DNA from 3 places in the Exiguobacterium sp. UBA6282 genome. Region 3 is predicted to be linked to each of the others. Evidence: predicted binding sites of a transcription regulator. Region 3 holds the regulator's gene; each other region holds the start of a gene.
The links. Region 3 encodes Rex, which represses fermentation and respiration genes when NADH is low (regulators of the CRP and FNR family bind a similar motif). Its sites were predicted from a motif close to TTGTGAAATATTTCACAA; they were not measured.

Region 1 (4,198 bases), on a different contig from region 3:
CGTATCGATTCGAGGAGGGTGTGCATGTATACGGGGTACAAGTGACAGGTCTACCGCTCGTTCAAACATACAATCAACTGGCTGCGTTAAATCTAGCCTTCTTGCGTCAGGCGCAAGCCTTGGCGAAGATCGTTGACTTCCAAGTCGTCCATAACTTCAATATGGAAACAGCGTCAGCTGCCCAGGCAATCGCCAAGATGAAAGAGTTGCCACTCGTCAGTAATGTTTATGATGTCGAGAGTGAGCGTTCTCCGGATCGTTCAGGTGGTCTGGTCGTTGCGTTAAAACGACTTGAAGGAGACGCATTGCGTCAATCGGCTGTCGTTTATCTAGAACGGGAAGAGTCACGCAACGGGGTGGAACAGGAGTATCACGTTGAAAAGAAACCCCTTCGTTTTGAAGAGAACCTTGAAAAACCATATCAACACGTGACGAATCCGAAAAAGAACGGATGAACAGTTGCAATTCCTTTCCTTTCTTGGTACGATACTTGAGTATGCTTAACCTTATGTAAAGCAAAATCACTTGATACATCGAGAGCTAGATAGGAGGGAATTCCATGCGCGTTAAAATCACATTAGCTTGCACTGAAACTGGTGACCGTACTTATATCACTAAAAAGAACAAGCGTAACAACCCAGAGCGTCTTGAGTTGAAGAAATACAACCCACGTCTCCGTAAACACACACTTCACCGTGAAGTGAAATAATTGAGATGGAAGCCGTCACTTCGTGTGATGGCTTTTTTTGTGGAAAGGAAGACAGTTATGAACAAACAAGAAGTACGCCGTCTGATCAAAGAAAGATTAGATGTGATGGAGAACCGTGCTGAAAAGGAACGGTTAATACACGAACATGTTTTGTTATTGCCTGAATGGCAACAAGCGACTTGTGTCGCAATCACGTTAGCATTTCGAAATGAATGTGATACAAGCATATTGATTAAACAAGCGTGGCAAGAGGACAAGACGGTCTTGATACCGAAAGTAGTCGGAGAAGAGATGGTCTTTTATGAATACAGACCAGAAGATCAATTGCAGCATAATCAGATGGGGATCGCAGAACCAATGGATTCAGCTCGTCGCACTACACTTGATCAAGCGGGATTTTGTCTCGTTCCGGGACGCGCCTATCGACGGGATGGCTATCGCTTAGGGTGGGGAGGCGGTTATTATGATCGTGCACTCGTGACATACACAGGTTGTAAAGTATCCATCGCCTTTTCAGAACAGCTCTTTCCAGATTTTGAAGTGGAAGACTTCGATATCCCAGTTGATCTCATCGTCACGGACCAAGAGGTTATCCGATGTTAAGTGTTACGATTTTATTTTGTCTCATTCTCGCCTGGACTGGACGATATTTTCGCTTGTTGACGACAAGCGGGGCTGTCTTGACAATGCTCGTCGGCAGTGGTGTCTCATTTGGATTCGGCTTGAAAGGTTTAGTGGTGCTCTTACTCTTCTTTGGCAGCTCGAGTCTTTTATCGAAAATTGGGCGTTCTAGAAAAAAATCCGTGGACGCGATCGTCGAAAAAGAGGGTGCACGTGACGGATGGCAAGTACTTGCGAATGGAGGAGTAGCGTTCGTCGCTGCTATAGCCTACGCCATGACGATGAATTTTGCATATCTCTTGTTATTCCTATTCGTCATCGCGGCATCGAATGCCGATACATGGGCTTCGGAAATCGGTCCACTCTCAAGACGTGATCCATGGTCTTTGAAAACATTACGACGGGTACCAGCAGGAACGAGCGGAGCGATGTCGTTAATCGGAACGTTAGGAACAATTGCTGGAGCTGCGTTCATCGCTTTAGCAGCGCAGTGGATCTTCTCTCTTTCTTTGACAGAGGCCTTACTTGTGACAGGTATCGGTGTCCTTGGAAGTCTGCTCGATACACTATTTGGAGCAATGTGGCAACGCGTGTATGAATGTTCAGTTTGCGGGGAACGTACGGAAAAACGAGAGCATCATGGACAACCGACAGCTTACGTATCGGGTATTTGGTTTCTTGGAAATGATGCGGTAAACGTCATGACGAGTGGTCTAGCGAGTGGAATCGGGTTTATCATCGTCCGATTCTGGTAAGTGCAAAGTATGACAGGGTAATTCCTTATGTTAGGATATCGATGACACAAAATGGACAAATGTGATTAATTTCACATATTACAAAGAATGTGAAAGATGTTACAATTTATTTGTGAGATAGTTAACAAACTCTTAGAACGAATGAAAGGGTGGACATAACGAGATGGAATTACATGCGAAAGTAACACGGGTGGCGTTAATCGGAGCAGGTGCGGTCGGTTCAAGCTTTGCTTATCAGATGTCAACAGCCGGACTTTGTGAGGAACTTGTCATCATTGACGTCAATAAAGCAAAAGCAGAAGGTGAAGCGATGGACTTGAACCACGGAACCCCGTTTAGTTCTTCACCGATGCGGATCTGGGCTGGAGATTATATGGACTGCCGAGAGGCTGAGGTCGTCGTCATCACGGCGGGAGCTCCTCAAAAACCAGGAGAGACGAGACTCGATCTCGTCGCAAAGAATGCATTGATCATGAAAGAAATGATTCGTCAGATTATGGATTCTGGTTTTGATGGTCTCATCGTCGTGGCTTCCAATCCGGTTGATATCATGGCACATCTGGCTTGGAAATATTCCGGTCTTCCAAAATCACGCGTATTTGGATCAGGAACGGTGCTCGATACAGCACGTCTGCGTCAAATGCTTGGAGAATACTTTCACATCGATTCTCGCAATGCCCATGCCTACATTCTTGGAGAACATGGAGATACGGAATTCGCTGCCTGGAGTAATAGCCGTATTTATGGAAAAACAATTGATGAACTACTTGCTGAGGACGATCGTTATTCTCAAGCAGACCTTGATCAAATCTATATCAACGTTCGGGATGCTGCCTACCATATTATCGAACGTAAAGGAGCAACTTATTATGCGATTGGACTTGGACTTGTTCGAATCGTGCGTGCCATCCTTGGGAACGAGAACTGTTTGTTGACGGTCGGGGCGTATGTAGATGGGCAGTACGGGATTTCCGGCATTCACATCGGAGTACCGGCGATCATCAATCGTCAAGGTGTGCGGGAAATCATTGAAGTCGCGTTGACGGAAGAAGAAATGAAGAAGTTTCATCATTCTGCTGATGTATTGCGTCAGACACTCGAACCTGTCTTGCAAGATTAACGGCGCAAAGCATGACGAAAACCTCATAAATAGAGAGCTTAAAAACTCAAATGGTGATCCTGTATCTTAGTGTCCACCTTTGAGTTTTTGTTATGAGAAAAAAAGAGGCAAACATCACTACTGTATTTAAGTGAAATTAAAAGAGAAAAAAATCTAGGTTTTATTTTACTAGAAAAGGGTTAAGTAAGAGATAGAAGCGTTTTTCCGTTATTATTTGTACGTCATGAAACCCAAAAAAGGAGAGAATCGACAGTCATGTATACTTTTCGAAAATTAACTAAAGAGGATGCAGAACAATACTGGAATCTACGCCTTGAGGGATTAAAGAATCATCCAGATGCGTTCGGTCATTCGTTTGACGATGAACAGCAAACCCCGATCCGCGAAGTACGAGAAGGTCTAGAAGGAGAACCCGACTCCGATGAGATTTGGCTCGGTATGTTCGACGGCGATGTATTGTTTGGGTTTGGTCAGGTCAAGCCATATGAACTGTCACGTGAATCGCACAAAGCGATGATTTCCGGAGTATATGTTTCGCCTGCATATCGTGGAGGGACCGGTCGTGCTCTAATGGAGGCCTTGATCGACGAGGCGAAGAAGTTACCAGACGTTGAGCAAGTCATTCTTGCCGTATTATCAGGAAATGAAGCAGCGCAAAGTCTTTACGAATCGCTCGGCTTTGAAGTATATGCCGAAGATCCAGACTCCGTAAAATTAGAAGATGGCACATACCGCGATGATATTTGGATGAAAAAATACGTCTAAGTTCATTATATGGTGTGGACAAAAAGCTGTAGCAAAAAAGCGCTACAGCTTTTTCGCGTAGTGGATGTAGGATATCAGTACCGACAAAGAATGAATATTTGTTATCATGAAAACAAAGCGGATAGCACGTTGTAGTCCGATTGAAAGGGAGCGAATGAACATGAAAGAAGTCATACGTACGATTGAAGAGCTGGTCTCGATTCCAAGTCCGACAGGTTCGACGAAAGA
Region 2 (4,198 bases), on a different contig from region 3:
CCACGTAAGAGCGGGACAAGCCAGTAAGCCGTTCCAAAGAACGTCAATGCCACAGCGGCACCGACCGTGATATGAAAGTGTCCTGTGACCCATAACGTATTGTGAACGATGATGTTTAGTTGATGGGATGCGTTGATGACACCACCTGCACCTGCAGGAATGAAGAACAACATCCCGATGAACGGTGCAAGAAAACGTACATCGCGATACGGCATTTTTTTCACCCAACCAAATACCCCGGTCGCCCCTTTCCGACGACCCGCCAACTCAAAAGTCGCAAACATCGAGAAGGCTGTCATCAATGATGGAATGATGACGAGGAACGTTAAGACGACTTGGACATACTTCCAAAAAGCAGAAATCCCCGGCTCTAACAATTGATGGTGAAAACCAACCGGGAACGAAAAGAGGAGGAACAATAAAAATGACATACGTGCTAACGCGTCAGAAAAAACCTTTCCACCAACGATTTTCGGGATGACTGTATACCAGACGATGTAGGCAGGTAACAACCAGAAATAGACGAGTGGATGACCAAAGTACCAAAATAGCGTCCGGGATAGCTCGATTCCGACCTTATCCGTCCAACCAAGGGATAAGGGAAGGAGCTGAAAAAGAATCGTCGCTGCTACTCCGAGTGTCGCAACCACCCATAATAAGGCAGTCATAATACTCATGTATGCTTGAAGTGGTGGATGAACGCCAGGGTGTTCCCGTTTATAATCAGCATACATACGGAACATGGCACCAGAAGCAATCCACGTTCCGACGACGAAGATGACGAGTCCAATATAAAATACTGGATGTGCCTTGAGTGGTGCATAGAATGTATAGAGGACGGAAGCTTCTCCTGCAAGTACCATCCATGTGACGAGGATGACACCAAGGATCATGAACCAGAACCCAACCCACCCGAGACGTCGAGGAAAGTCTTCGAAACGTCCAAAGGATTGACCTAAAAATGAAAACAGTAATCCAAATATGAATAATGTCGTAAAGACGATCGCAAGCATTAACCCGTGGGCAGTGAGAAGCTCATAGTAGCCGACTCCAGCAATTTCTGGAATGACACCTGTCCGCACCATCGTTTGCAACAATCCACATAAACCACCAATCAATAAGGCAACGAGCGAAAAACTAACATGTGCGAAAGCGAGCTTCGCTTCCTTAATTCCGATGACGGTAGCAGGCAGACCACGCTCCATCTCGAACTGTCTTAATTTTTTTGAAATGGCATTCATCTTATTCCACCACCTTGATTTTGGTTGCCATCATATGATGACCCGATCCACAGTATTCATTACAGACGACCAAATACTCGCCAGCTTCCTTGAATGTATATTCAATGGAATTGATATGACCAGGAACGACCATCATATTGACATTCGTCTTGACAATTTCAAAGCCATGGACGACATCTTTTGATGTCACCAAAAAATCAACCGTTGCCCCTTTGGGAATGACCATATCTTTTGGTGTGAATTGGAACGCTTGTGCGACGATGATCGCTTCGTATCGGTCGTCATCGATTTTTTTTAGTCCTGGCTTGTCGAATGGTTTCGTTTGATCAACTTTCGTCGGATCAATCAATGTTGCATCGGATGGCGGTTGATTTCCGGATGCAAAAGCGGATACGCCGATGATGGTTAAAAAGACGCCAAGCATCACTGCTCCAAAAATCAGCCAGATTTTTTCTAGACGATGAATATGCATTGTGACTCCCCCTTACCGTGATAAGAATAATAGAAAGATTGAGCTCCACATCCCAATGATGATACCTGCTACGATCAGGACGGCAATAAATGTTCCTTTGAGGTTTGATTCTGATTTTTGGTCCATGGTGATTACTCCTCTCCTGCTTTGAACTTGTCTTTATTGTAAGAATTCAGCAAGTTCGGAAACTGTGATATATATCACTTCAAATGTGAAGAATCCGCACTTTTCTTTCTAAAAACACACAAAAAGTTCACATCTGAACAAGAGAAGGAGGCACGACTCATCTACAAAAAAAACAATCCATACATGAGACAGAAAATTCTGCTTCACGTTTGAATTGTTTGTACACTATCTATTAAATTCGACAAACACCTGCTGGGCATCCTTCACAATGACACAGATCACGCAGATATTGTGCATCATGAATGATGATTTCTTTTGGCGTCATCGAAATGACACCTTCTTTTTTCCACTGGGAGAACATCCGATTGACCGTTTCACGCGGTGCGCCAATCAATTGACCAAACTCCCCATCGGATGGACGTTTTGCAAGACGGTAGGTTTCTCCTACTTGTTCCCCTTCCATCGCGATGAGACGAAGTAACGTCGAAGCTAACGCACCCGGTTTTCCGAACAATAGCAAGTCGCGCAATTTAGTCTCCGTCTGTTTCCGCATCAATGCTTGCCACCGCATGATTTCAAGCGCAAAAGTACCATCCTTTCTCATGAGTTCCTCTAATTTTTCTTTTGAGAGGAAACCGATGATACTATCCTCCATCGTCTCGATACTGTATGAACTCGGAAAAGCTTCTCCTACATCAAATTCACCAAATAGATCCCCTTTGAAATATAAGAACATGAGTAATGGACTGCCTTTTTTCGTCAACTTCGATAGTTTGACGCCTCCTTGTTTCACATAAAACAACTTGTCGTTCATTTCCCCTTCCCAACAGACGATGGAATCCTTTTTGAACGTCGTTTCCGTCATGAAGCTCTCTAGTAACGTTCTTGTCTCAGGTGATAAGATGAATGTATTCGCTTCAGTCGTTCCACAAGTCAGCATATCCATTTCTCCTCTCCTTTTCTTCTGCTTTTAGTATAGAACATCACAGTTCAAAAGAATGGATTTTCAAAAGATTGTCAAACTTTGTTCAATGTTTCACATTATTTTTGAAAAAGTATCTGACGACCGCTTTCTAAAACTAAAGCAATCGTCAGATATAGTATTACATACCTGTTCCGTAATAATGATGAACGATTCGTTCAACTGCTTGACCTGGTGGGTGATCATACCAACTTGTTTGGAATTCTTGCATGTGCTGACGGCACTCTTCAAGTATCGCGTCAGACACGATCCACTCCATCAATTGCGCAATCTGCTCCGTCTGTCGCACCGGTAATGGTTTTGGATACTGATCGACAAGTCCTGGTAGTTGTCGATATGTATCGATGTCCGGTGTGTATAAGAACGTTGGAACCTCAAGAAGACAGCTTTCAAATGGAATCGACGAATAGTCGGTCACCAGAACATCCGTGATGAGCAAATAATCATTGATCTGATACGTGTCATCCACAAGATGTATATGGGCGGAACGATAGGTCGAAAGCGCTCGAATCGTCGGATGTAACTTAACAAGAATCGTCCAGCCTGTTTTAGCCAGTTGTTCAAATTGTTGAATCGTGTGATCTTCCGTTCCTTTATATTCGCGGTAAGTCGGGGCATACAATAGAATCCGGCGGTCGGGTTTTACATAACGTTCTTTTAAATCAAGCGCCCGATGTTCCCGCTGAACCTCATCATACCAATAATCCGTCCGCGGCATGCCGAACGGTTTAAAATGAGATCGTTTTAAATCATGCGGTGCCATGAATTGTGTCGCACAACGCATCCCCGGCACGATGAAATCACCATATTCCTGATAGACACGTCGGAACCGATTTCGTATCCGTTCCGATACGAACAGGCTTTTCGAAGAAGTTAGTCCAAACTGCTTTAACGTTCCGCCGGCATGCCATAGCTGGATACGTCGTGTTCCACTTCGCGTTTTAGCAACACTGAATTCCGCAACATAATTATCGACGAAAACCGTCCGGGAGGTCGCAAGTAAATATGCGAGTCTGACGAACCGTAATCGACGAAAGCGAAGCATTCGGTCTGACTTCCATAAATCCGGCTGCTTCATGAAATGGTGATCATATACAAGATACCGTTTCTCATTTGGCAATTCCTGCGCCAAGCGATCATTAACAGGTTTTGCGTTATCCCCGTATGTCATCCAAAATAAAGTGACGGGGCGAAGCGGTAACAACCGAAAGACACCATAACAAATACGAAACAACAATAAATAGACCCATACGATTCCTTCTCTAACCACTTTCATCCTGCCCTTCTACGAAGAAAGACCGCACGTCGTCGTGTGGTCTCCTCTTCAATCACTTCGAAGCTAATTCCGTTTTAATCTGACTCGTAGAAATACCCTCA
Region 3 (4,198 bases):
GACGGTTCCTTCCCCTTTGAAGCCATAGTCCTGCCACGTTTCCTTCGCATTGACCATGTCCTTGCTGTACAGCATGTCTGGCTTGGCACCTTTATCGACGGTTGGGCGCGCATATTCGTGCGCGATATGTACACTTTTGACTCCGTCGAGTTGTTTGATATCTTCGATGTCACCGAACTTCACTTCACCACTGAATCCGTTGATGACGGTTGTGAAGCTTTCTTTATATGTAACAGGAATCGCCTTTTTAGCGATAGCTGACTTGACTGATTTTTGGACGCTGACGAGTCGATCCTTGATCGATTCCTTTTCGGCATTACTCAATGTGCTATACCGCTTGTTTTGAGCTTGGGCGATTTGAATCGCCGGTTTTTGTTCCATCTCAATGACGACTCGGACTTTATCCGATTGTTTGTAGTTCTTTTCTTGCCCCGATTTCTTCAGTGAGAGCGCCTGCGGTTTTTGACCCGTCGCTTTGTCTTGCGAGGACAGTGCACCTTGCGCACTGACTAGATTGGAAGACGTCATTAAGACGGCTGCCATAAGTGCAATCTTCTTCTTCATGCGTTCGTTTCCCCTTTTCTGTAAAACCATAGTAGTAATACTAATAAAACAGTTTAAAGAAAATTCTGTATTTTTAGTTTAATGAAGTTAATGGAAATAAACAATTTATATTTGTCTATTTTTTTAATTTATTTCTTTTTGGTGACATTTTATATTTGGAAGGAATTTAACTGGGAACATAAAAAAACTCCTCGAGCACTCGAGGAGTTGAACGTATGCACTTGGTGGAGACTATCGGGATCGAACCGACGACCTTTTGGCTGCCAGCCAAACGCTCTCCCAGCTGAGCTAAGCCCCCATGAATTATCTTTAGTATACGCATCGCTAACTGCTTTATCAATATAAACATAACGCTTTCATAAAAAAGAATTCCTCCCGAAATTGCTGGAAGGAATTCACGATTCATTTATTCAATTCACGCATCAAATCCGCCTGTCGTTCAAGCTCTGCCTGTTGCTCGAGGATCAAGACCTTTTTATACGTCCGCGCAGAAATCAAGATACTGATTTCATAGAGAACGAACAACGGCACTGAGATCATCAAGTGTGACGTCACGTCCGGCGGTGCGATCAATGCCGCAACGACGAACAGCGCGAAATACGCATATTTCCGATTCTTTCGCATGAAATATGGCGTCACAAGACCAAGACGTGTCAGGAACATCGTCACGACCGGCAATTGGAAGAGAAGACCAAACGGCATCGTCAACCGGATCAAGAAACTGAAGTAGTTTTCGACCCCGATGACTTGCTCGATCCCCAATTCTTTCCCGAGATCCGTTGAGACTTCGAGCAAGAAAGGAAGCAACCAGAAATACGAGAAGGCTACACCAGCCAAAAATAGAAAGAAGATGACTGGAATATATGTCAATGTTGCTTTTTGTTCCTTTTCATAAAGCCCTGGTCGGACGAATGCCCACAGTTGATACATCCAGAACGGTGACGCTAAAATCAGCGCGATGATGAACGCAAGATTCAAATACAACATTAAAGGATCGGCGACGTTGAAGGCATTTAATCCGATACCGAGCTCTTTTAAGTCCGCTTGCAGAAAACGGACGAGCGGTCGGACGAGCGGAAATGCGACAGCGAACAGGACGACGACGATGAGGAGCGACCAGACAATCCGCTTACGCAGTTCGTCTAGGTGCGACGTCATGCTTTGTTCTTGATCAACCGTCATGATTCAATCACTTCTCTTTCGGTTCGTCCTTTTTATCGTCGTCCATGATGCCGTTCGTGGCATTCTTGAACTCTTTCAATGTTTGACCGGCAGCACGACCGAATTCCGGTAACTTCTTCGGTCCGAAGATGATCAACGCGACGACAGCGATTAATCCGATACTCGCAGGTCCGATACCTAACGTGAGCGGGATAAGGTTTTCCATTATGATTTCACTCCTTCAGCTGATTGCGAATAATGCTTCATGAAATAAACTAACGACTGCAACTCGATCGATAAATCGATGTGATGAACCCGAACGCTCGCTGGCACGTTCAACCGTGCAGGCGTAAAGTTCAGAATGCCTGTCACACCATACTCGACTAACTCATCCGCTACTGACTGTGCGAACTGGGATGGAACCGTCAAGATGGCGACATCGACCTGATTCGCTTCGATTTGTTCTTTCATGTCCGAAACATGATAGATTGGAACGTCATGCGTCGTTGTTCCGACCTTCTCTTCGTCCGCATCAAACGCAACGACTATCCGAGTACTATTATTCTTTAAAAAGTTATAATTTGCAAACGCTGTTCCGAGATGACCGACCCCGATCAAGGCAACATTCGTCACCTCATCTTGATTCAAGGTTTTCCGGAAAAACGTTAAGAGATGTTGAACGTTATATCCATACCCCTTCTTCCCTAGTGCCCCAAAGTAGGAAAAGTCGCGACGAATCGTTGCTGAATCAACCTTCACCGCCTCGCTTAACTCAGCAGAAGAGACGCGGAGCTTACCTGAATTGTATAAACTTTGGATGAAACGATAATATAGCGGCAACCGTTTTGCTGTCGCTTGTGGAATTTTTGTGTCTGGTCCATTCATCCTGCAGTTCCCCCTTCGGCCACATCCATCGTGGCACCCAAATCTTTGCAAAAAGCTTTCTACTCTCCTTGATTGTAAACCACTTCACATAGAGTCACAAATAATATATTCCGCAGGACCTCGCGCTTTTGTTCGTGATAGACTAAAGGGTGGAAGGATGGATGGAAATGATACTCTTACAAGTCAACCAACTCTCGAAATCATTCGGCGTCGAGCCGATTTTAGAAAATATCAAACTAGAAGTACAGGAACGCGACCGAATTGCGCTCGTCGGTCGAAATGGTGCCGGTAAATCAACCTTGCTCAAAATCATCGCTGGTGAACTCAGTCATGACTCGGGCGATATCATGAAAGGTAAAGATGTCAAAATCGGCTATCTCGCGCAAGACAGTGGTCTCGAATCGAATGAGACGATCTGGAACGAGATGCTGACCGTCTTTGAACATCTGCAAGAACAAGAACGGACACTGCGCCGGATGGAAATCGAGATGGGCATGGAGCACATTTTGAACGACCCGGTCGCTTACGATCGACTTCTGAAGACGTACGATCAAGCGCAACACGACTTCTCAGAAGCAGGTGGTTATCAGTTTGAAGCGAATATTCGCTCCGTCCTGCATGGCATGCGCTTTTATCCAGACGATTACTCACGCCGGATCCAGACATTGTCCGGGGGTCAACGGACACGGCTCGCCTTAGCGAAGATGCTCCTGCAAGCACCAGAGCTTCTCATTCTCGATGAGCCGACAAACCACCTGGATATCGATACGCTTGCTTGGCTTGAAAGTTACCTCGGTGGTTATCGTGGTGCCGTTCTGATCGTCTCGCACGATCGGTACTTCCTCGATCAAGTCGTCAATGTCGTCTATGAGCTCTCTCGTAATGTCTGTCGTAAGTTCACGGGGAACTATACGAAGTACCTCGAGCAAAAAGCGGCATTGTACGATCAAGAAATGAAACAGTTCGAACAGCAGCAAGAAGAAATCGCAAAGATGCAGGACTTCATTCAACGAAACATCGCTCGGGCGACGACGACAAAGCGTGCTCAAAGCGTTCGAAAACGGCTCGAGAAGGTCGACCGGCTCGATCGACCAGATGGAGATGAACGCAGTACGGTCCTCTCCTTCCCAATCGAAAAACAGAGCGGGAATGACGTTCTTCAAGTCAATCAACTGGCGATCGGTTACGAAGAAGCTGTCTCAAAAGACATCACGTTCCGCTTGCAACGCGGCGAATCACTGGCACTCGTCGGACCGAACGGAATCGGGAAGTCGACGCTCTTAAAAGTCCTCGTCGGTCGTTTACGTCCTCTCTTCGGTGATTTCCGTTTCGGCACCGGCGTCTCGATCGGGTATTACGATCAAGAGCAAGCGGAACTCAATGACCGGAACCGTGTCATCGATGAGATTTGGAACGAATGGCCACTGATGCGCGAACAAGAAGTCCGTTCTGTGCTCGGACAATTCCTGTTCAGCGGCGACGATGTCTTCAAAATCGTTCATGAATTGTCTGGTGGCGAACGCGGACGTCTCGCGCTCGCAAAACTGAAACTCCGGAAGACGAACGTCCTCATCCTTGACGAGCCAAC

Region 1: B2751_RS05365 (L-lactate dehydrogenase) is a predicted target of Rex. The motif match lies at 2,145-2,162, and genes of this name have one in related genera.
Region 2: B2751_RS14240 (cytochrome C oxidase subunit II) is a predicted target of Rex. The motif match lies at 1,902-1,919, and genes of this name have one in related genera.

What each region holds. Positions count from the first base shown of each region.
Region 1 is NZ_DJUM01000020.1:69,152-73,349, reverse strand. Features, by position in the region: gene B2751_RS05385 (1,4-alpha-glucan branching protein domain-containing protein) at 1-455, shown strand, start outside; gene rpmG (50S ribosomal protein L33) at 560-709, shown strand; gene B2751_RS05375 (5-formyltetrahydrofolate cyclo-ligase) at 767-1,312, shown strand; gene B2751_RS05370 (DUF92 domain-containing protein) at 1,306-2,085, shown strand; gene B2751_RS05365 (L-lactate dehydrogenase) at 2,249-3,205, shown strand; gene B2751_RS05360 (GNAT family N-acetyltransferase) at 3,461-3,970, shown strand; gene B2751_RS05355 (M42 family metallopeptidase) at 4,131-4,198, shown strand, end outside.
Region 2 is NZ_DJUM01000054.1:78,181-82,378, reverse strand. Features, by position in the region: gene B2751_RS14250 (b(o/a)3-type cytochrome-c oxidase subunit 1) at 1-1,241, opposite strand, end outside; gene B2751_RS14245 (cytochrome c oxidase subunit II) at 1,243-1,713, opposite strand; gene B2751_RS14240 (cytochrome C oxidase subunit II) at 1,726-1,839, opposite strand; gene B2751_RS14235 (Crp/Fnr family transcriptional regulator) at 2,072-2,785, opposite strand; gene B2751_RS14230 (CDP-glycerol glycerophosphotransferase family protein) at 2,943-4,097, opposite strand; gene tagD (glycerol-3-phosphate cytidylyltransferase) at 4,150-4,198, opposite strand, start outside.
Region 3 is NZ_DJUM01000013.1:8,044-12,241, reverse strand. Features, by position in the region: gene B2751_RS03145 (S8 family serine peptidase) at 1-564, opposite strand, end outside; tRNA gene B2751_RS03140 (tRNA-Ala) at 787-862, opposite strand; gene tatC (twin-arginine translocase subunit TatC) at 967-1,746, opposite strand; gene B2751_RS03130 (twin-arginine translocase TatA/TatE family subunit) at 1,754-1,951, opposite strand; gene B2751_RS03125 (redox-sensing transcriptional repressor Rex) at 1,951-2,610, opposite strand; gene B2751_RS03120 (ATP-binding cassette domain-containing protein) at 2,778-4,198, shown strand, end outside.